DNA from 2 places in the Streptomyces sp. SLBN-118 genome. Region 2 is predicted to be linked to the other one. Evidence: predicted binding sites of a transcription regulator. Region 2 holds the regulator's gene; the other holds the start of a gene.

The links. The regulator HspR, encoded in region 2, represses chaperone genes until heat shock. The targets are predictions, from matches to a motif close to TTGAGNNNNNNNNNCTCAA.
Positions count from the first base shown of each region.
Region 1: a site for HspR is predicted at 9,564-9,582, ahead of lon (endopeptidase La). Genes of this name have one in related genera too.

Region 1 covers NZ_VFNP01000001.1:2,617,791-2,628,525, reverse strand. Annotated here, with positions in the region: gene FBY35_RS11660 (SAV_2336 N-terminal domain-related protein) at 1-977, shown strand, start outside; gene FBY35_RS11655 (multifunctional oxoglutarate decarboxylase/oxoglutarate dehydrogenase thiamine pyrophosphate-binding subunit/dihydrolipoyllysine-residue succinyltransferase subunit) at 1,039-4,881, opposite strand; gene FBY35_RS11650 (HAMP domain-containing sensor histidine kinase) at 5,172-6,296, opposite strand; gene FBY35_RS11645 (response regulator transcription factor) at 6,302-7,039, opposite strand; gene FBY35_RS11640 (spermidine synthase) at 7,131-7,811, opposite strand; gene FBY35_RS11635 (rhomboid-like protein) at 8,114-8,938, shown strand; gene FBY35_RS11630 (protealysin inhibitor emfourin) at 8,894-9,364, opposite strand; gene lon (endopeptidase La) at 9,605-10,735, shown strand, end outside.
Region 2 covers NZ_VFNP01000001.1:3,666,639-3,677,373, forward strand. Annotated here, with positions in the region: gene FBY35_RS16700 (aminotransferase class I/II-fold pyridoxal phosphate-dependent enzyme) at 1-333, opposite strand, end outside; gene FBY35_RS16705 (YbjN domain-containing protein) at 663-1,208, opposite strand; gene clpB (ATP-dependent chaperone ClpB) at 1,324-3,942, opposite strand; gene FBY35_RS16715 (pyridoxamine 5'-phosphate oxidase family protein) at 4,063-4,467, shown strand; gene FBY35_RS16720 ((2Fe-2S)-binding protein) at 4,595-4,915, opposite strand; gene FBY35_RS16725 (helix-turn-helix transcriptional regulator) at 5,353-6,336, shown strand; gene FBY35_RS16730 (heat shock protein transcriptional repressor HspR) at 6,416-6,859, opposite strand; gene dnaJ (molecular chaperone DnaJ) at 6,861-8,045, opposite strand; gene grpE (nucleotide exchange factor GrpE) at 8,076-8,735, opposite strand; gene dnaK (molecular chaperone DnaK) at 8,732-10,588, opposite strand.

The sequences.
Region 1 (10,735 bases), 1.0 Mb from region 2:
AGGGACCGGTCGCCAGGGCCGCCGACGAGAGGGACCTGATCGCCTCCCGCGCCTACGCCGAGCGCGCCGACGAGGACCTGCACGCGGGCATCGACGGACTCGACTGGGAGTCGGTACCCGAGACGCAGCTCTGCCGCGCCTGGCTGGACTACGCCGATGCCATCGAATTCGCCCACGAGACCCCGGACGACGACGACAGGCTGCGCATCCTCCAGGCCCTGGACCAGGCGCGCCAGCACGTCGGCAAGGACGAGGACGCCCTGGCCGACATCCTGCTGCGGATGGCCCGCGTCCTGGAGCAGCGCTACCTCTCGACGGGAGGCTGGGCCCACCGCGACTCGGCGATCGCGGCCTGGACCGAGGCGGTGCCGCTGCTGCCGTGGAACGACCCGGGCCGGGCCGTTGTCCTGACCTCGCTCGGCAGGCAGCTGACCGAGCGCGGTGTGGACAAGGACTCCTCGGCCGACATCCACGCGGCCGTACGGGCACTGCGCGGCGCGATCGAGCAGACACCGGCGGCCGACCATGAACTCCCGCGTCGCCGTGCCCTGTTGGGCCACGCCTACATCGAATGCTTCCGGGCGGAGGAGACCGTCGCCGACCTGCACGAGGCGGACTGGGCGCTGGGAGCCACCGCACGGGCGGCGTCCGACCCCGAACTGGCCGCGTACGCATGGTGGTACCGCGCCCTCGCCTCGGCCCTGCTCGCGCAGCGCACCGCGTCGCATCCCAAGCTCCAGGACGCCGCCGCCCACTACCGCCGCGCCGCGGCCCAGCCCGGCACGGGCGACCTGCTGGAGCGGGCGACGGCCGCCCAGTGGATGCGGGCCACCCGCCTGGAACGCACGGCGGGCCCCGGGCGGGCCCTGGAGGAACACCGGGCTGTGCTGTCCCTGCTGACGGCCGCCGGGGCTTCGCGCTCGCAGTCCGCGCAGCTCATCCGGCAGGAGGTCGACCGGCTCGAACACACCCGCTGACAGCCCGGAGGGCCCTGCCCTGCGCGGTGTGCGCCGGGCAGGGCCCTTAAGGTTCGTACGGTCAGGCCTCGAAGACCTCGTTGAGCAGCTGCTGCTGCTCGGCCTGGTGACGCTTGGCCGAACCGACCGCCGGGGACGAACCGTGCGGACGAGAGATACGGCGCAGGCGCTCGCCGTGCGGAATGTCCGCGCCGACCGCCAGGTCGAGGTGGTCGATCAGGTTCAGCGCGATGAACGGCCACGCACCCTGGTTCGCCGGCTCCTCCTGGGCCCACAGGTACTTCTCGGCGTTCGGGAACTTGGCGATCTGCGCCTGGAGCTCGGCACCCGGCAGCGGGTACAGCCGCTCGAGGCGGATGATCGCGGTGTCCGTGACGCCGCGCTTGACCCGCTCGGCCTCCAGGTCGTAGTAGACCTTGCCGGTGCAGAAGACGACCTTGTGGACCGCGTTCGGGTCCACGGAGTCGTCGCCGATCACCGGGCGGAAGCCGCCGGTGGTGAACTCCTCCGCCTTCGACGCCGCGGCCTTCAGACGCAGCATCGACTTCGGGGTGAAGACGATCAGCGGCTTGTGGTGCGGGTTGTGGACCTGCCAGCGCAGCAGGTGGAAGTAGTTCGACGGCAGGGTCGGCATGGCGACCGTCATGTTGTTCTGCGCGCACAGCTGGAGGAAGCGCTCCGGGCGGGCGGACGAGTGGTCCGGGCCCTGGCCCTCGTAGCCGTGGGGCAGCAGCAGCGTGACGCCGGAGGTCTGGCCCCACTTCTGCTCGGCCGAGGAGATGAACTCGTCGACGACGGTCTGTGCGCCGTTGACGAAGTCACCGAACTGCGCCTCCCACATGACCAGCGCGTCCGGGCGGGCCAGCGAGTAGCCGTACTCGAAGCCCATCGCCGCGTACTCGCTCAGCAGCGAGTCGTAGACGTTGTAGCGGGCCTGGTCCTCGGAGAGGTACAGCAGCGGGGTGTAGTCCTCGCCGGTCTCCTGGTCCACCAGCACCGCGTGGCGCTGGCCGAACGTGCCGCGGCGGGTGTCCTGGCCGGAAAGCCGGACCGTGGTGCCCTCCATCAGCAGCGAGCCGATGGCGAGCGTCTCGCCCATGCCCCAGTCGATCGTGCCGTCCTCGACCGAGGCCGCACGGCGCTGCATCTGCGGCATCAGACGCGGGTGGACCGTGATCCGGTCCGGGATGTTGACCTGGGACTCGGCGATCCGCTTCACGATCTCCTGGGAGACCGCCGTGGTGACGGCCACCGGGAACTCGGCCTGCACGTCCGGGACATGGGCCGGGGCCGGGTGGCTGGTCGCCTCGCGGACCTCCGCGAAGACCTTCTCCAGCTGGCCCTGGAAGTCCTGGAGCGCCTGCTCCGCCTCTTCCAGCGTGATGTCGCCGCGACCGATGAGCGACTCGGTGTAGAGCTTGCGCACCGAGCGCTTCTTGTCGATCAGGTTGTACATCTGCGGGTTGGTGAACTGCGGGTTGTCGCCCTCGTTGTGACCGCGGCGGCGGTAGCAGATGAGGTCGATCACGACGTCCTTGTTGAACGTCTGGCGGAACTCGAAGGCGAGCCGCGCCACGCGGACCACGGCCTCCGGGTCGTCGCCGTTCACATGGAAGATCGGCGCCTCGATCATGCGGGCCACGTCGGTCGCGTACATGGACGAACGCGAGGACTCCGGGGCGGCGGTGAAACCGACCTGGTTGTTGATGACGATGTGGACCGTGCCGCCGGTGCGGTAGCCGCGCAGTTGCGACATGTTCAGCGTCTCGGCGACGACACCCTGGCCGGCGAAGGCCGCGTCACCGTGCAGGGCGACCGGCAGGACCGTGAAGTCCGTACCGCCCTTGTTGATGACGTCCTGCTTGGCGCGGGCCACACCCTCGAGAACCGGGTCGACCGCCTCCAGGTGCGAGGGATTGGCGACCAGCGAGACCTTGATCTGCTCGCCGTCGAGACCGGTGAAGGTGCCCTCGGCACCCAGGTGGTACTTCACGTCGCCGGAGCCGTGCATCGACTTCGGGTCGAGGTTGCCCTCGAACTCCCGGAAGATCTGCGCGTACGACTTGCCGACGATGTTCGCCAGGACGTTCAGGCGGCCGCGGTGGGCCATGCCGATGACGACCTCGTCCAGGCGCGACTCGGCGGCCGAGTCGATGACGGCGTCGAGCAGCGGAATGACGGACTCGCCGCCCTCCAGGGAGAACCGCTTCTGACCGACGTACTTGGTCTGAAGGAAGGTCTCGAAGGCCTCGGCGGCGTTCAGCCGGCGCAGGATCCGCAGCTGCTCCTCGCGCTCGGGCTTGGTGTGCCCGCGCTCGATGCGGTCCTGGATCCACTTGCGCTGCTTCGGGTCCTGGATGTGCATGAACTCGACGCCGGTGGTGCGGCAGTACGAGTCGCGCAGTACGCCGAGGATGTCGCGCAGCTTCATCATCGACTTGCCGGAGAACCCGCCGACCGCGAACTCGCGCTCCAGGTCCCACAGGGTGAGGCCGTGCTCGATGATGTCCAGGTCGGGGTGCTTGCGCTGCTTGTACTCAAGCGGATCGGTGTCGGCCATGACATGGCCGCGGACCCGGTAGGAGTGGATCAGCTCGAAGACGCGCGCGGCCTTGGTGACGTCGTCGTCGTGGGAGACGTCGATGTCCTTGAGCCAGCGGACCGGCTCGTAGGGGATGCGCAGGGACTCGAAGACCTCGTCGTAGAAGCCGTCCTCGCCCAGGAGGAGGCCCGCGACGATCCGCAGGAACTCGCCGGAGGCGGCGCCCTGGATGACCCGGTGGTCGTATGTGCTGGTGAGGGTCATCACCTTGGAGATGCCCAGCTTGTTCAGGGTGTCCTGGGAGGTGCCCTGGAACTCGGCCGGGTAGTCCATGGAGCCGACGCCCATGATGACCGACTGCCCGGGCATCAGACGCGGCACGGAGTGGACCGTGCCGAGGCCGCCGGGGTTGGTCAGCGAGACGGTGACGCCTGTGAAGTCGTCCATCGTCAGCTTGTTGTTGCGGGCGCGCCGGACGATGTCCTCGTAGGCCTGCCAGAACTCGAAGAAGTTCAGCGTCTCGGCCTTCTTGATGCCCGCGACGACCAGCTGGCGGTCACCGTTGGGCTTCACCAGGTCGATGGCCAGGCCGAAGTTGACGTGCTCCGGCTTGACGAGGACGGGCTTGCCGTCCTTCTCCACGTACGACCAGTTCATCGACGGCATGGCCTTGATGGCCTGCACCATCGCGAACCCGATCAGGTGCGTGAAGGAGACCTTCCCACCGCGGGCGCGCTTGAGGTGGTTGTTGATGACGATGCGGTTGTCGAAGAGCAGCTTCACCGGCACGGCGCGCACGGACGTGGCCGTGGGCATCTCCAGCGAGGCGTTCATGTTCTTCGCAACCGCGGCGGCGGGGCCGCGCAGGGTCACGTACTCGGGGCCGTCGGCCGCCTCTGTGGCGGGCTGCGCCTTGGCGGGCGCGGCGGGCTTGGCAGCGGCCGGGGCGGCTGCCGGAGCCGGAGCGGCGGCAGCGGGCTTCGCCGCGGCGGGAGCCGCGGGCTGCGCAGGCGGTACGGCGGCGGCCGCGGGCTTCGCCGGAGCGGCGGGCGCGGCAGCAGGGGCGGCCTGGGCGGGAGCCGCCGGGGAGGCGGTCACCGCAGCCCCCGCGGCTGCGGCACCGTCCGCGGACGGGGCTTCGCTCACCGGCTTCGCCCCTGCGGCGGCAGTACCCGCGCCGCCCGGTTTGTAGTCGGCGAAGAAGTCCCACCAGGCACGGTCGACCGAATTCGGGTCCTGGAGGTACTGCTGGTAGATCTCGTCGACGAGCCACTCATTGGGGCCGAAGGCGGCGGCAGGGTTCTTACCCTGCCCGCCTTGGTCGGTCGAGATGCTCGAGTTACTGGGGGACTGAGACGACACGGCGGCAACCGCCCTCTTCCGCTTCACAAGGTGATGGACAGCGGAAATAAAGGCTACGCCTCCCTGGCCGAGAGGTGCAGGCCGGGCGGGCCATCGTCGCGCAAGTCACACCGATCGGCGGGTTTCGGGGCAAGGAATGGCGGGAAACAAGCCCGGTTCCGCTTTCCGCGGGTAGGACTCACCGCGGCTGCGACCCACTGCCTCGCACCCGGGACGGCGCAGCGGCCGAATTTCCGGCCGAGCCCTCACCGCGTACACGCAGAATGCGCGCTTCCGGTTCGAACCCTACGTCAACCGTGCGCCGAGGGGATCCCCGGAAGGGTCACGAGAATGCGGCAGCCGCGGGACGATTCGGCCACCCCGATGCGTCCGCCGTGCAGATCGACGGCCCAGCGTGCGATCGCGAGGCCGAGTCCCGTACCTCCGTCGCTGCCCTTGCCGTGCGGGGCCGTCACGCTGCCCCGGTTGAACCGCTCGAAGACCCGGTGGCGCTCCTGCTCGGGGATGCCGGGACCCTCGTCGACCACTTCCAGGTCGAGGGACTCGGGCAGCGGGCCGCGCCGGGCCCGTACCGTCACGCGGCCGTGCGGAGGCGAGTGCTTGACCGCGTTGTCGATCAGATTGGCCACCACCTGGTGGAGCCGCTCCGCGTCCGCGTGCGCGGTCAGCTCCGGCGGGGACACATCCAGATGCAGATGCACGTCCGTACGGGTGTGGTTTCCGGACCCCGAGGCCAGACCGCGCTGGGCGGCGGCCAGATTGGCCTCCTTCAGCACCCCGGACAGGTAGGGCCACACCTCGAAACGGCGGGCGCGCAGCGGCACGACGCCGTTGTCGAGCCGGGACAGATCCAGCAGCGTCTCGACCAGGCGGCCCAGGCGCTCCGTCTGCTTCAGCGCCGTACGCATCGTCTCGGGGTCGGCGGCCGAGACCCCGTCGACCACGTTCTCCAGCACGGCGCGCAGCGCGGCGATCGGGGTGCGCAGCTCGTGCGAGACGTTGGCCACCAGCTCCTTGCGGTGCTGGTCCACGGCCTCCAGATCGTCCGCCATGCGATTGATCGTGGACGCGAGATCGCCGAGCTCGTCCCGGCGGTCCGCGCCGCGCACCCGGCGGGTGTAGTCGCCGTGCGATATGCCTTTGGCGACGGTGTTCATCTCGTCCAGCGGCGCGGTCAGGCCATGAGCGACGAACTGGGTGATCAGCAGGGTGGCGATCACCGAGAAGACGGTGATGAAGCGCAGCTCGGTCTCGGTGCGCAGGGCGACCAGCAGCAGGCCGGTGGTGATGAAGACCGAGACGACGACGAGTGTGCCCAGCTTGGTCTTGATCGAGATCGAGATGGAGACCGAACGCAGCCAGTTCCGCCAGCCCTGGCGAGCGGGCGGCCCGTCCCCGGACCGCTGCCGTCTCATGGCGCTCATGGCGCCGGCGTCTCCAGGGCGTAGCCGACGCCGTGGACGGTACGGATGCGCTCGGCGCCGATCTTGCGGCGCAGGGCCTTGATGTGGCTGTCGACGGTCCGGGTGCCGGACGCGTCGGCCCAGTCCCACACCTCCGCGAGCAGCTGCTCGCGGGAGAGCACGGCGCGGGGGGTGTTCGCCAGGCAGACGAGCAGGTCGAACTCGGTCGGGGTGAGATGCACGTCCTCGCTGCGCACCCGGACCCGGCGCTGGGCGTGGTCGATCTCCAGCTCGCCGAGGCGCAGGATGCCGCTGCGCGGTGTCACGGCGGCGAGTGCGGCGCGCTCGACGCGGCGCAGCAGCACATGCACACGTGCCGCGAGCTCCCGCATCGAGAACGGTTTGGTCATGTAGTCGTCGGCGCCGACACCGAGTCCGACGAGCATGTCCGTCTCGTCGTCGCGGGCCGTGAGCATCAGCACGGGGACGGGGCGCTGGGCCTGGACCCGGCGGCAGACCTCCAGGCCGTCGAAGCCCGGCAGCATCACGTCGAGCACCATCAGATCGGGTTGCCAGGCCTCGGCCGCGTCGACGGCGGCAGGTCCGTCCAAGGCCGTCTGGACGAGAAAGCCCTCGGCCCGCAGCCGGGCAGCGATGGCATCGACGATCGTCGAATCGTCCTCGACGACCAGCACCCGGCGCTGGGCGCCGGGTGTGGCCGCGACGCCGTTGTGCGTGGTGTGTGTCTGCTCCATGGCCCCGCCCCTGTACGCGTTCTCGCGAGCTGCATGCCGGTGTAGATCCCGTGTGTAGGTGAGCAGCGTAAGGGCATTGGCAGCGTCCCGGCTACGCAGGGCGAACAGCGAGATGGACCACGTCGGGTACTCCTCGGGCAACCCGGATCTCTTCGGTTCTTACCCCGGTGAATCCGGCATTCCGCAACGCATCCTCAAAAGCGGGGGAGGGCCGGGCCGACCAGACAGCGAGCACGCCTCCGGGCTCCAACCGCCCCTGACAGGCTGCGAGTCCGGCCGGTGAGTAGAGATTTGCGTTGTCGTCGGTGACGGTCCAGTCGGGCCCGTTGTCGATGTCCAGGCACAGCGCGTCGTAGCGGTCCGTGGTCGTGCCCAGATGAGTGACGAGGTCCGTGTGCAGGATCACGCTGCGGGGGTCGGCGAGCGCGCCGCCGGAGATCCGTGCGAGCGGCCCCGAACGGTGCCAGTCGATGATCGCCTGCTCGCGTTCGACGACGATGATGTGACGCCAGTGGGGGTTGGCGGCGGCGCGCGCGAGAGAGAAGCCGACGCCGAGACCGCCGATGAGGAGGGCGGGGGCGGCTGTGCGCGCCTCGAGCGCGTCGTAGGCGGCGTCGACGAGGAGGCGTTCGGAGCGGCCGTCGGAGGTGTCCATCAGGAAGCACCCGTTGGCGATGATCTCGTGGTGCTCGCCGCGCTTTCGCAGGACGACCTCTCCGTGGTGGCCCTCACGGCGCTCGAGGGTGAGAGGTGCGTCGGCATGAAGCGGCATGGTGGTTACCTCTCGGCGACGGGACGGACAGGTGTGGATGGCCATGGTGTCGGGATGGGGCGAGAGGGACAAATGGTTTCGGCCCACTCGGCGGGTTGCCCCTGTGGCCCTCGCCAAACAGCGGTCCCGCCCGGTTCACAGTGGACTCACAGCCGACTCACAGCTGGTTGGTGCGGTGTGGCAGGCGCGGGACGTTCGAGGTGGCGCGAAGGTTGCCTCGTGTGGCGCAGGTCATAGACGGGGGTCATGGTGATCGCGTTGGGTGGGGGTTCGTTCGGGGTTGGACGAGAGGGGCCTCACGCGTGGACCAGCTTTCGACGCGCGATCCGGCCACCGGCCGGGAACTGCTGGGCGGCATACCGACCCAGCGCACCGCGACGCGGAGGGCGACGCCGGCAGTCGCGTTCCCACCGGCCCCGACACCTGCGCCGGCCCGCTGTGTACGACGGCCCCTGTGGCGCCGGGCACTGCGGCTCCTGCCGACACCGACGGGCACACCGTTCACCTTCGGCTACGCCCTCGTCCTGATCGCCACCTCGCTCTTCGTGGAGTACGGCGATCCGGCCACCGTCTCCACGATGCTCCGCGGCTCCAGCACCGATGTCACCCATTTGGCCCACACTCCGCTCCTTGTTCTCGGAGCCAGCGCCCTGTGGGTCGCGGGCGGCCTGGCGTCCTCGTACGCCGTCGCCTTCCTCTTCACTCTCACCGCGCTGGAGCGCCGGATCGGCGGCACTCGCACAGCGGGCGTGTTCCTGCTGGGCCATGTCGGGGCGACCCTGGCCACCGAGATACCCGTGGCGGTCTCCGTCATGACCGGGCATCTGCCGGTCACGTCGCTGCACCGCCTCGACTACGGCATCAGCTTCGGCCTGATGGCGTGCATCGGCGCCCTCGCCGGACTGCTCGGCCCCGTCCAGCGCGGGACGCTGCTCGGCTTCGTCTTCCTGATGCAGTTCCAGGACCTGCTGGCCTTCGAGGACCCGCTCACCAACTGGGGCCATCCGCTGGCCCTGCTGGCCGGTGTCGCCTGCTGGCCCGCCGTGCGCCGCTGGTCGCTCAGGCCCGAAGGCGTACGCCGGTCAGTCCCCCGGCAGCGCGGCGAATACGTCCCGCAGGGCGGGTAGCCGGTTCGTCTCGTCCGTGGTGACGGTGTGGCCCGCGTAGGTGATCCGGTAGATGAACCCGTCCGCGACGGGACTGCCGGTGGCCTTACGGGGGAGCCGCGCGAAGTCCGCCTTCTCCAGAGCCCGCCGCAGCTCGGCCAGTTCGGCCGGCGTCATCCGGCCGGAGCCCTTGTGGCCGTTCTTCGTCGACGTGGTGTAGGTGCCGTCGTCCCGGACGAGTAGATCGTTGCGCACGCCGGCGATGCCACCGGTGACGGTCACCTGGACCAGGGGAAGCGCGGCGGCGGGCGTCGTCGCGGCAGAGGACCCCGAGCGGGTCGGATTCCCGCCGTCGTCTCCGCCCTCGCCGGACGCGCACCCCGCCACCAGCAGGACACCCAGCAGCACTCCCGCCGCCCCGCACCGCCCCTGCCTCATCCCTCGCACGCGCCCACCTGCCCTCCGTATCGCACGAGCACCGGTCCCTCGCAGCAGTGTGGCCGACCCGTCGGCGGGCCCGCGGGCACTTTGGGGTGAGCGGTCCTGGGGCTGCCGGCCCGGCGAGCCGCACGGCCCCATGCCTGATCGCTCAGAGCGAACGCTTCCCGGGGAACAACTCCCCGGCGTCATGCATTGAGTCCATGCATTGAGTCCTTACAGCTCAACTTGACTGCCTAAGGGGAGATCATGGCTTCGACGTCCACACCGCTCACCTTGCCCGTGCTGCCGCTCGACGACGAGGTCGTGCTGCCCGGAATGGTGGTGCCGCTCGACCTGTCCGACAACGACGTACGAGCCGCGGTGGAGGCCGCCCAGGCCGCCGCGCGTTCCAGTGGTGCAAGCAAGCCGACCGTGCTGCTTGTTCCGCGCGTCGACGGAACGTACGCAGCGACGGGCGTGCTCGGGACCGTCGAGCAGGTCGGCCGGCTCTCGGACGGCGACCCCGGCGCTCTCATCCGCGGCCGCGGCCGGGTGAAGATCGGCGCGGGGACCACGGGCCCGGGCGCCGCGCTCTGGGTCGAGGGCTCGCGTGTCGAGGAGACCGTGCCCGACCCGCTGCCCGGCTCGGTCACCGAACTGGTCACGGAGTACAAGGCACTCGCCACCGACTGGCTGAAGAAGCGCGGCGCCTGGCAGGTCGTCGACCGCGTCCAGCAGATCGACGACGTCTCGCAGCTCGCCGACAACTCCGGCTACTCACCCTTCCTGACCACCGCCCAGAAGATCGAACTCCTCGAGACCGCCGAGCCGGTGGCCCGCCTGAAGCTGGCCACCCAGCAGCTGCGCGAGCACCTCGCCGAGCAGGATGTCGCCGAATCCATCGCCAAGGACGTCCAGGAAGGCGTCGACAAGCAGCAGCGCGAGTTCCTGCTGCGCCGCCAGCTCGAAGCCGTACGCAAGGAGCTGCGTGACCTCAACGGCGAGGACGGCGAGGACGAGTCCGACGACTACCGGGCCCGTGTCGAGGCAGCCGACCTCCCCGAGAAGGTGCGCGAAGCCGCCCTCAAGGAGGTCGAGAAGCTGGAGCGTTCCAGTGACCAGGGCCCCGAGGGTTCCTGGATCCGCACCTGGCTCGACACCGTCCTCGAACTGCCCTGGAACGAAAGGACCGAGGACGAGTACGACATCCAGGGCGCGAAGGCGATCCTGGACGCCGAGCACTCGGGTCTGCAGGACGTGAAGGAACGGATCACCGAATACCTGGCGGTGCGCAAGCGGCGCGCCGACCGGGGGCTGGGCGTGGTCGGAGGGCGTCGCGGGGGCGCGGTTCTCGCGCTCGTCGGCCCGCCCGGCGTGGGAAAGACATCTCTCGGCGAG
Region 2 (10,735 bases):
GTAGCAGGGGTCGAAGGCGATGACCTCGTCCCCTGGATCGCAGAGCGCCAGCAGCGCTGCGGCAAGGGCTTCCGTTGCACCCGTCGTCACCAGCACCTCGCCCTGAGGCCGGTAGTCGAGGCCGTACCGACGCAGCTGATGAGCGGCGACGGCCTCGCGCAGCGCGGGGAATCCATGGGCCGGCGGGTACTGGTTGCTGCCCGCGAGCACGGCATCCGCCACGCCCTTGAGCAGCACGGGCGGACTGGCCAGCTCCGGCACCCCTTGCCCGAGATTCACGGCCCCGGTACTCCGCGCCAGCTCCGTCATCTCGGTGAAGATCGACGTGCCCATGCCGTGTACCCGGGCCGCAGGACTCCAGCCCGCCGAGCCCACGACGCCGCGCGCATCAGCCGTCTCTGCCGTGTTCATGCGATCCCGCTTTCCCGAGTCCGTCATCAGGAGATCCGGCTCTCACGATAGGCAAGAGCAGGCACTGCATGCGCTGGACGAGTGGTGGAGAACAGCGCCGTCGAGCGTGTCGGCAGCGACCGCCGGCTCTCGCGACAACACAAGCCCGGCCGAGAGCGGCGGTCGGTGACCGTCGCACTGGCCGGGCTGTCGTCGGTCTTATGCGGGGCGCATCTGCTGACGCTGTCCCCGATCACGCGCTGAACGAGCGGTCAGGCGTCGTCGGCAGGCTTCTCGTCGGCGGGCGTCCCGTCCGCCGTCTCCAGGCCGAACTGCTCCGCGAGCCACTTGTCGAACTCGATGGCGGCACGGACCCAGCTGACCGTCGAGGAGACGAAGTGCTCCAGGCTGACACCCGTGCCGATCAGCATCTGGGCCTCGCCGATGAGGCGGATGGTGGGGCCGTCCTCCTCCTCGTCGTGCAGGTGGGTGTAGACCTTCGGCCACAGGGTGCGGCGGTTCCAGTCGTCGACCGCGTCGAGGATCTTCGCCTTGTCCTCGACGTCGTGCGGACGGTCGTAGAAGGTTCGCACGGAGAAGACCTGCTGGTCGGCCTCGCCGCGGAACATGAAGTACGTACGGAATTCCTCCCACGGCGCCGCGAGGTCACCCTCGTCGTCGACGACGTACTTCAGTTCCATCTGGTCGAGGAGCTGCTTGACCAGGTCCTGGTCGGGAACGACGGGGCCCGCCGGTCCTGCGGCCTGAGGCTGGGGCTGGCCCCCGAAATTCGGAATCGAGGACGGATCGATGGTCACCGTGGATTTCCCTTCGTACGGTTCCTGCCATCCTCCCCCATGTCGGGCGGGGGCTGGCAACCCCCACCCGACGGGTCCGCTCGTGGCGTAGACCGAGTTGGCCCTTACAGCGGCCTTACAGCGTCTTTCCCGTGGCCAGGCCGGTCTGTCCGGTGGCCGGGCCGACCATCAGGCCGTCCCCGAAACGGTCCACCCGCACCGTGTCGCCGTCCGTGACCTCGCCCGCGAGGATCTCCTTCGCGAGCCGGTCGCCGATCGCGGTCTGCACCAGACGGCGCAGCGGGCGCGCGCCGTACGCCGGGTCCATGCCCTCCTCTGCCAGCCACTCCAGCGCCTGGGGAGTGACCTCCAGCGCCAGCCGGCGCTCGGCCAGCCGCTTGGCGAGGCGGCCGATCAGCAGCTCGGCGATCCGGCTCAGCTCCTCCTTGTTCAGCGCGGAGAAGACCACCAGGTCGTCGAGCCGGTTGAGGAACTCCGGCTTGAAGGAGGCCCGCACGATCTCGAGGACCTGCTGCTTCTTCTCCTCGTCGCTGGTGAGCGGCTCGACCAGATACTGGCTGCCGAGGTTCGACGTCAGGACCAGGATGGTGTTGCGGAAGTCCACCGTCCGCCCCTGGCCGTCGGTCAGCCGCCCGTCGTCGAGTACCTGCAGCAGGATGTCGAACACCTCGGGGTGCGCCTTCTCCACCTCGTCGAGCAGGACGACGGAGTACGGGCGCCTGCGGACGGCCTCGGTGAGCTGGCCGCCCTCCTCGTAGCCGACGTAACCGGGAGGGGCGCCGACGAGGCGGGCGACGGAGTGCTTCTCGCCGTACTCCGACATGTCGATACGGACCATCGCCCGCTCGTCGTCGAACAGGAAGTCGGCGAGCGCCTTGGCCAGTTCGGTCTTGCCGACACCGGTCGGGCCGAGGAAGAGGAACGAGCCGGTGGGCCGGTCGGGGTCGGCGATGCCGGCGCGCGTCCTGCGTACCGCGTCGGACACGGCCCGGACGGCCTCGGTCTGGCCGATCAGCCGCTTGCCCAGCTCCTCCTCCATCCGCAGCAGCTTCTGAGTCTCGCCCTCCAGGAGCCGTCCGGCCGGAATACCGGTCCAGGAGGCGACCACATCGGCGATGTCGTCGGGGCCGACCTCTTCCTTGACCATGGTGTCCCTGGCGGCCTCCTGCTCGGCCTCGGAGGCTTCCTCCAGCTCACGCTCCAGGGCCGGGATCTCCCCGTACAGCAGCTGGGAGGCGGTGTCGAAGTCGCCGTCGCGCTGGGCCCTTTCGGCCTGGCCGCGCAGGTCGTCGAGCTTCTCCTTCAGCTCACCGACGCGGTTGAGGCCCTGCTTCTCCTTCTCCCAGCGCGCCGTGAGACCGCGCAGTTCCTCCTCCTTGTCGGCGAGGTCGCGGCGCAGCTTCTCCAGGCGCTGCCTGGAGCCGGGGTCGGTCTCGTTCTTGAGCGCGAGCTCCTCCATCTTCAGCCGGTCGACGGCGCGCTGCAGCTCGTCGATCTCGACCGGCGAGGAATCGATCTCCATCCGCAGCCGGGAGGCGGACTCGTCGACGAGGTCGATGGCCTTGTCCGGCAGGAAGCGCGAGGTGATGTACCGGTCGGAGAGCGTCGCGGCGGCAACCAGCGCGCTGTCCGCGATCTGCACCTTGTGGTGGGCCTCGTAGCGGCCCTTGAGCCCGCGCAGGATCGCGATCGTGTCCTCGACGGTCGGCTCGTCGACCAGCACCTGCTGGAAGCGCCGCTCCAGGGCCGCGTCCTTCTCGATCCGCTCGCGGTACTCGTCCAGGGTGGTGGCGCCGACCATGCGCAGCTCGCCGCGCGCCAGCATCGGCTTGAGCATGTTGCCCGCGTCCATGGACGAGTCGCCGCCGGCGCCCGCGCCCACCACGGTGTGCAGCTCGTCGATGAAGGTGATGATCTGGCCGTCGCTCTCCTTGATCTCGGAAAGGACGGTCTTGAGCCGTTCCTCGAACTCGCCGCGGTACTTCGCACCCGCGACCATCGCACCGAGGTCCAGCGAGACGAGCCGCTTGTTCTTCAGGGACTCGGGGACGTCGCCCTTGACGATGCGCTGCGCGAGCCCTTCGACGACGGCGGTCTTGCCGACACCGGGCTCACCGATCAGCACCGGGTTGTTCTTGGTGCGGCGGGACAGCACCTGGACGACCCGGCGGATCTCCTGGTCCCGGCCGATGACCGGGTCGAGCTTGCCCTCCCGGGCGGCCGCGGTGAAGTCCGTACCGAACTTCTCCAGTGCCTTGTACTGACCCTCGGGGTCGGGAGTGGTCACCCGGCGCCCTCCCCTCACCGTCTCGAACGCGTCCAGCAGCTTCTTCGCCGTGGCCCCCTGCCGGTCCAGCACCTCGCCGGCCTGCCCGCCCTTGGCTGCGATGCCGATGAGCAGGTGCTCGGTGGACAGGTACTCGTCCCCCAGCTCCTTGGCCCGCCGTTCGGCATCGGCGACGACCGCCAGCAGCTCCCGGTTGGGCTGAGGCGGGGCGACGGTCGAGCCGGTCACGCTGGGCTGTGCCGCAAGCACCCGTTCGGCTCCGGCACGCACGGCCACCTGGTCCGCCTCGACGGCGGCCAGCAGATCGACGATGTTCTCGTTGTCCTCGCCCGCGAGCAGCGCGAGCAGCAGATGCGCTGGGGTCAGGTCGGGATGCCCGGCGGACACCGCCCGGCTGGTGGCGGCGTTGAGCGCATCCCGGCTCTTGTTGGTCAGCTCGGCGTCCACTGCGGTCTCTCCTCCTCGAAGGCAGGGCGTTTCCCTCACACTGACTCATTCAGCGTGCACAAAGTTGAGTCTATTCCACTCAATCTAGTGAACGGTAGCGTCCGCCGGTAGGTTCCGGGCATGGCCATCGATCCGCGCAACCCCGACGCGTCCTTCCTCAGCTTCTGGCGTGAGTACCACATGTCCACACTGACGACACCGCGCCAGGACGGCACCCCTCACGTTGTCGCGGTCGGCGTCACGTACGACCCGGAGGGCGGATTCGCCCGCGTCATCACCAATAAGCACAGCCACAAGGTGGCCAACCTCCTGGCCGCGGGCCCGGAGGGGGCGCCGGTCGCGGTCTGCCAGGTCGACAAGGGGCGCTGGGCGACCCTGGAGGGCCGCGCGAGGGTCCGTGCGGAGCCCGAGCTCATCGCGGACGCGGTGGAGCGTTACGCGGAACGCTACGGGCGCACACCGGCCCCGAATCCGGACCGGGTGCTGATCGAGATCACCCTGACGCGGGCGATGGGCCGGGCGTAGGGAACACATCCCCGTGCCGGAGCCTTCCGTACGGGAAAAGCACAGCGGCGCCATCGCGTTTCAGGTCCACGATGGCGCCGCTGTGTGGGGGAAGCACCTGAGCGATTTACAACGACGGGGGAACCGCTCAGGCACTGCGGGGGGTGGCGGTGGTGGTGTCGGGCTCGACCAACTGGTGATCGCGTTGATCGAGATTGACGAAAATCATGCCGTACCGGATGGCACAGCGGACGGGCTGCGGAGCTCCACGGGGCCGGCGAAGGCACCGATACGCGCGGACGTCTTCGTCCTCCTCGCGCGCCACGACGATCGGCTCTCCGAAGAGGGTGACCATCAACGAGTCGCCACGGTGGGGGATTGCCGTGACGAGGTCGATGAAATGCCACCCCGATCGATAAGCCGTAGCCATCTCGCGCCGGAAGACCCGGTCGTCCGGTGGAACGGTCATGCGTCCGTGCGGGCCGGAGCGACGCCCCAGGAGGGCTCACCTGGCGTACCCGCGGCGTCAGCCGGAGCGACACCCCATGAAGGCTCACCGGGAGTGCCCGACGCGTCCGCCGGAGCGGCAACACCCCAGGAGGGCTCACCGGGCGTTCCGGCCACAGCATCAGTGGGAGCGAAGCCCCACGACGGTTCCCCAGGAGCTGCCGTCACCGCGCCGGCGGGAGAGCTACCCCAGGAGGGCTCACCGGAGGCCACCGCACCGAGCGCGGCCGCCGCTATGGCAAGAGCACAAAGAGCACGTAGCGTCCTAGACATGGGTGATCTCCACCTCTTTTGATCATTCCTCCTCCCCCGCGCATAAGACGATGTCTCACTCCGAACGCTTGCACCAGCGACGGCAGGCATCATGTTCCTGTAATGCAGGAGCCTGAGGGGGTGCATATGCCATCTAATGAGGGCGAAACGGGACACCCTCACGCAGACGGCGAGCTGTGCGAAGCGGGGAAAAGTCTCTACATCACCGCACTGCGCACCGGACGTATAGCCCGGTCAGAGGCGGAATCAACACCCTGCCTCTTCGATCTCGCCCTGCTGCACCCGGATCCCGACGACGCTCAGTGGCTCCGACCGGTCCCGCCGACCACTGCGCTGACACAGCTGATACACCCCATTGAGCGGGAGATCCAAGAGCGCCGACGACGAACTGTCGCTCTGACCGATGCTCTTGAGCCATTCATGGCGTTCACCGCTCAGAACTCCACCGTCCCACAAGGAATTACCGTCCTCGAGGGCCTCAACCGCATCAACACAACCCTCGACCAAGTCACCGCAGACTGCACCGAGGAGCTTCTCACGGTCCAGCCCGGCAGCGGGCGACAGCCGCACATCCTCGAAAAGGCCCTGCGCCGCGTGGAACCGCTGATCGACCGCGGTGTCCGTATGCGCACGCTCTACCAGCACACAGCCCGCCACCACCCCGCCACGCTCGCCTACATGGAGCAGGTGGGGCCCTCCGGCGTGGAGGTGCGCACGCTGGAGGAGATCATCGACCGGCTGATCATCGTGGACCGGAGGGTGGCCTTCATTCCGGCGAGCAGCGACCGGCTGTCCGCACTGGAGCTGCGGCACAAGGGCATAGTCGAGTATCTGGTCGGCGTCTTCGAGCAGTTCTGGCTCCACGGCAACCCGTGGGAGGAACCGATCTCGTACGGACCGGACCTCGACGGCATCACCGGCATCCAGCGCTCGATCGCAAAACTGCTGGTCGAAGGCCATGTGGACGAGGCGATCGCGCGCCGGCTCGGGATGAATGTCCGTACCTGCCGAGCCCATATCGCCAAGCTGGGCTCGTCGTTGGGCAGCGGCAGCCGGACCCAGCTGGGCTATCTGATCGCCCAGTCGGGAATCCTTGAACACGAGTCCTGAACCTGACCGAAACCCATATACCGAAGGGGCGGTGCGGCAACTCGCGTTGCTGCACCGCCCCTTCGGGCCGAGACATGGCCTATTCGGAACGCTTGGGCCGCCAGACCACCAGCGCGCTCGCCTGCTGCACATCCTGGTACGGCACGAGATCGCGCCGGTAGGAGGCATGCACCTGAGCCTCGCGCTGCTGCATCGCCACAGCCGCTCCCTCGACCGCGGCCGACAGCTCGGCAACCCTTTGCTGAAGCGCAGCGACCTGGTTCTCCAGTTCGATGATGCGCTTGATTCCGGCCAGGTTGATGCCCTCGTCCTGCGACAACTGCTGGACGGTGCGCAGCAGTTCGATGTCCCGGGCACTGTAGCGTCGGCCCCGTCCGGCGGTGCGGCCGGGGGAGACAAGACCGAGCCGGTCGTACTGCCGCAGCGTCTGCGGATGCAATCCCGAGAGCTGGGCCGCCACCGAAATGACGTACACCGGCGACTCGTCGGTCAGTTCGTAGGGGTTGCGGCGACGACCGTCCATCTCATGCTCCCTTCGCGGCCTGGAACAGCTCGGCCCGCGGGTCCTCGTCCGCTGTGGCTTCGCGGTAGGCCTCCAGCGCTTCCTTCGCCTTGTCGCCGAGCTCCTTGGGGATCGCGACCTCGACGGTGACCAGCAGGTCGCCACGGGTGCCGTCCTTGCGGACCGCGCCCTTGCCGCGCGCACGCATCGTACGGCCGTTGGGTGTCCCCGCGGGCAGCTTCAGCGTGACCGGCGGACCGCCGAGCGTCGGCACCTTCACCTCGCCGCCGAGCGCCGCCTCCGTGAAGGTGACGGGCACGGTGACTGTGAGGTTGTCGCCCTTGCGGCCGAAGACCGGGTGGGAGTCGACATGCACGACGACGTACAAGTCGCCCCCAGGGCCGCCCCGTTCGCCCGGGGCTCCCTTGCCGCGCAGCCGGATCCGCTGGCCGTCGGAGACGCCCGCAGGGATCCGGACCTGCATCGTGCGGGAGGAGCGGGCGCGCCCGCTGCCCTTGCAGACCTCGCAGGGGTCCTGCGCGATCAGCCCGCGGCCCTTGCAGTCCACGCACGGGTCGGTGAGCGAGAAGGAGCCGCTGCCGCCGCGCGAGACCTGGCCGGTGCCGACACAGGTCGGACACACGCGCGGCGTGCCGTTCTTGTCGCCGGTGCCCGAACAGGCCTTGCAGGCGGCCGAGCTGGACATCCGCAGCGGGACCGTGGCTCCGTCGACCGCCTCGGTGAAGCTGAGCGTCACCTCGGACTCGATGTCCTGGCCACGGCGCGGCTGGGTACGCGTACCCGGTCCGGCGCCGCGGTTGAACAGCCCGCCGAAGACATCGCCGAGACCGCCGCCGAAGCCGCCGGCGCCCCCTTGAGCGCCGCCCGGGGCGCCGCCGAAGAGGTCGCCCAGGTCGAAGTTGAAGGAGCCGCCGGGCCCGCCCGGCGCACCGGCGCGGAAGCCACCGTTGCCGAAGAGTGCGCGCGCCTCGTCGTACTCCTTGCGCCGCTTGGGGTCGCCGAGGATGTCATTGGCCTCGGAGATCTCCTTGAAGCGCTCCTCCGCCCTGGCGTCGCCCTTGTTGGCGTCCGGGTGGAACTCGCGGGCGAGCTTCCGGTACGCCTTCTTGATCTCGGCCTCGGTGGCGTCCTTGGGGACGCCGAGGACCTTGTAGTAGTCCTTCTCGACGAAGTCCTTCGTACTCATCGACGTCCCTCCTTCCGGACCATCGTCGGATCAGCCCTCCTCCGGGCCACCGCTCTCCTCGTCGTTCGCCGTCTCGTCCTTCGCGACCCCGGCCGCGGGGGTCGCGCCCGGCTGGGGCTCGGCCACCGCGACCCGTGCGGGCCTGATGGTCCGTTCGCCGATGCGATACCCCGGCTGCAGGACCGCGACGCACGTGGTCTCGGTGACATCCGGTGCGTACGAGTGCATCAGGGCCTCGTGGATCGTCGGGTCGAAGGGCTCGCCCTCCTTGCCGAACTGCTGCAGGCCCATCTTGGCGGCGGCCGTCTCAAGAGACTCGGCAACCGACTTGAACCCGCCCACCAGCTCTCCGTGATCACGGGCACGGCCGATGTCGTCGAGCACGGGCAGGAGCTCGGTCAGCAGGCTCGCCGTGGCGATCTCCTTGACCGTGATCCGGTCGCGCTCCACACGACGGCGGTAGTTCTGGTACTCGGCCTGGAGCCGCTGGAGGTCCGCCGTGCGCTCGTTGAGCGCCATGCGCACCTGGTCCAGCTGAGCCGTCAGGCCGGCGATCTTTGCTGCTGCGTCCCCTGCCGGGGCCGCCGGGCCCTCCTTCTCGGAGGACTCGGCGGACGCGGCGGCGTCGTCAGGGGTGGCGCCTGAGGGGACGTCGGGCTTCTCCTCGAAGCCCGGGGTCTCCTCCGTCACGCGGCACCGTCCTTCTTCGGCTTCTCGTCGTCGACGATTTCGGCGTCGACCACATCGTCCTCGGCCTGGGGCTGCTCGCCGGCCTGGGCGCCCTCGGCGCCGGGCGCACCGCCCTCGGGGGCGGCGTTGGCGTACATCGCCTGGCCGAGCTTCTGGCTGACCGCGGCGACCTTCTCGGTCGCCGTGCGGATCTCGGCCGTGTCCTCGCCCTTGAGCTTCTCCTTCAGCTCGCCGAGCGCGGTCTCGACCTCGGTCTTGACGTCACCGGGGACCTTGTCCTCGTTGTCCTTGAGGAACTTCTCGGTCTGGTAGACGAGCTGCTCACCCTGGTTGCGGGACTCGGCGGCCTCGCGGCGGCGGTGGTCCTCGTCCGCGTACTGCTCGGCCTCCTGGCGCATCCGGTCGACCTCGTCCTTCGGCAGCGAGGAGCCGCCGGTGACGGTCATCTTCTGCTCCTTGCCCGTGCCCAGGTCCTTCGCGGTCACGTGCATGATGCCGTTGGCGTCGATGTCGAAGGCGACCTCGATCTGCGGGACCCCGCGCGGGGCGGGCGGCAGACCGGTCAGCTCGAACATCCCGAGCTTCTTGTTGTACGCCGCGATCTCGCGCTCGCCCTGGTAGACCTGGATCTGAACGGACGGCTGGTTGTCCTCGGCCGTCGTGAAGATCTCCGAACGCTTGGTCGGGATCGTGGTGTTGCGCTCGATCAGCTTGGTCATGATGCCGCCCTTGGTCTCGATACCAAGCGACAGCGGGGTGACGTCGAGGAGCAGGACGTCCTTGACCTCGCCCTTGAGGACACCGGCCTGCAGAGCGGCACCGATGGCGACGACCTCGTCGGGGTTCACACCCTTGTTGGCGTCCTGGCCTCCGGTGAGCTCCTTGACGAGCTCGGCGACGGCGGGCATACGGGTCGAGCCGCCGACCAGAACCACGTGGTCGATCTCGGACAGCTGGATGCCGGCGTCCTTGATCACGTTGTGGAACGGGGTCTTGCAGCGCTCGAGCAGGTCTGCGGTGAGCTGCTGGAACTGAGCGCGCGTGAGCTTCTCGTCCAGGTGCAGCGGGCCCTCGGCGGAGGCCGTGATGTAGGGCAGGTTGATGTTCGTCTCGGTCGACGACGACAGCTCGATCTTCGCCTTCTCCGCAGCCTCGCGCAGACGCTGGAGAGCCATCTTGTCCTTGGACAGGTCCACGCCGTGACCGTTGGCGAACTGCCTCACCAGGTAGTCGACGACGCGCTGGTCCCAGTCGTCACCACCGAGGTGGTTGTCACCGTTGGTGGCCTTCACCTCGACGACGCCGTCGCCGATCTCCAGCAGCGAGACGTCGAAGGTGCCGCCACCGAGGTCGAAGACGAGGATGGTCTGGTCGTCCTTGTCGAGGCCGTAGGCCAGGGCGGCCGCCGTCGGCTCGTTGACGATGCGCAGGACGTTCAGACCGGCGATCTCGCCGGCCTCCTTGGTGGCCTGGCGCTCGGAGTCGTTGAAGTACGCCGGGACGGTGATCACGGCGTCGGTGACCTTCTCGCCGAGGTAGGACTCCGCGTCACGCTTCAGCTTCTGCAGGATGAAGGCGCTCATCTGCTGCGGGTTGAAGGTCTTCCCGTCGAGCTCGATCTTCCAGTCGGTGCCCATGTGGCGCTTGACCGACCGGATGGTCCTGTCGACGTTCGTGACTGCCTGACGCTTCGCCACCTCGCCGACCAGCACCTCACCGTTCTTCGCGAAGGCGACGACGGACGGCGTGGTCCTGGCACCCTCGGCGTTGGTGATGACGGTGGGCTCGCCGCCCTCCAGAACGCTGACGACGGAGTTAGTCGTGCCCAGGTCGATGCCGACCGCACGTGCCATTTCAATTCCTCCAGCTGACTTGAGTGGATCTGGCTCAAGGATGCACGACCGACCCGATGACGTCAACAGAGCTGAGTCGACCCCACTCAACTTTTATCCGGCTCTTACCTGCAGCCCGCCCCCGGACCTGCGCCCCCACGTCCGCCG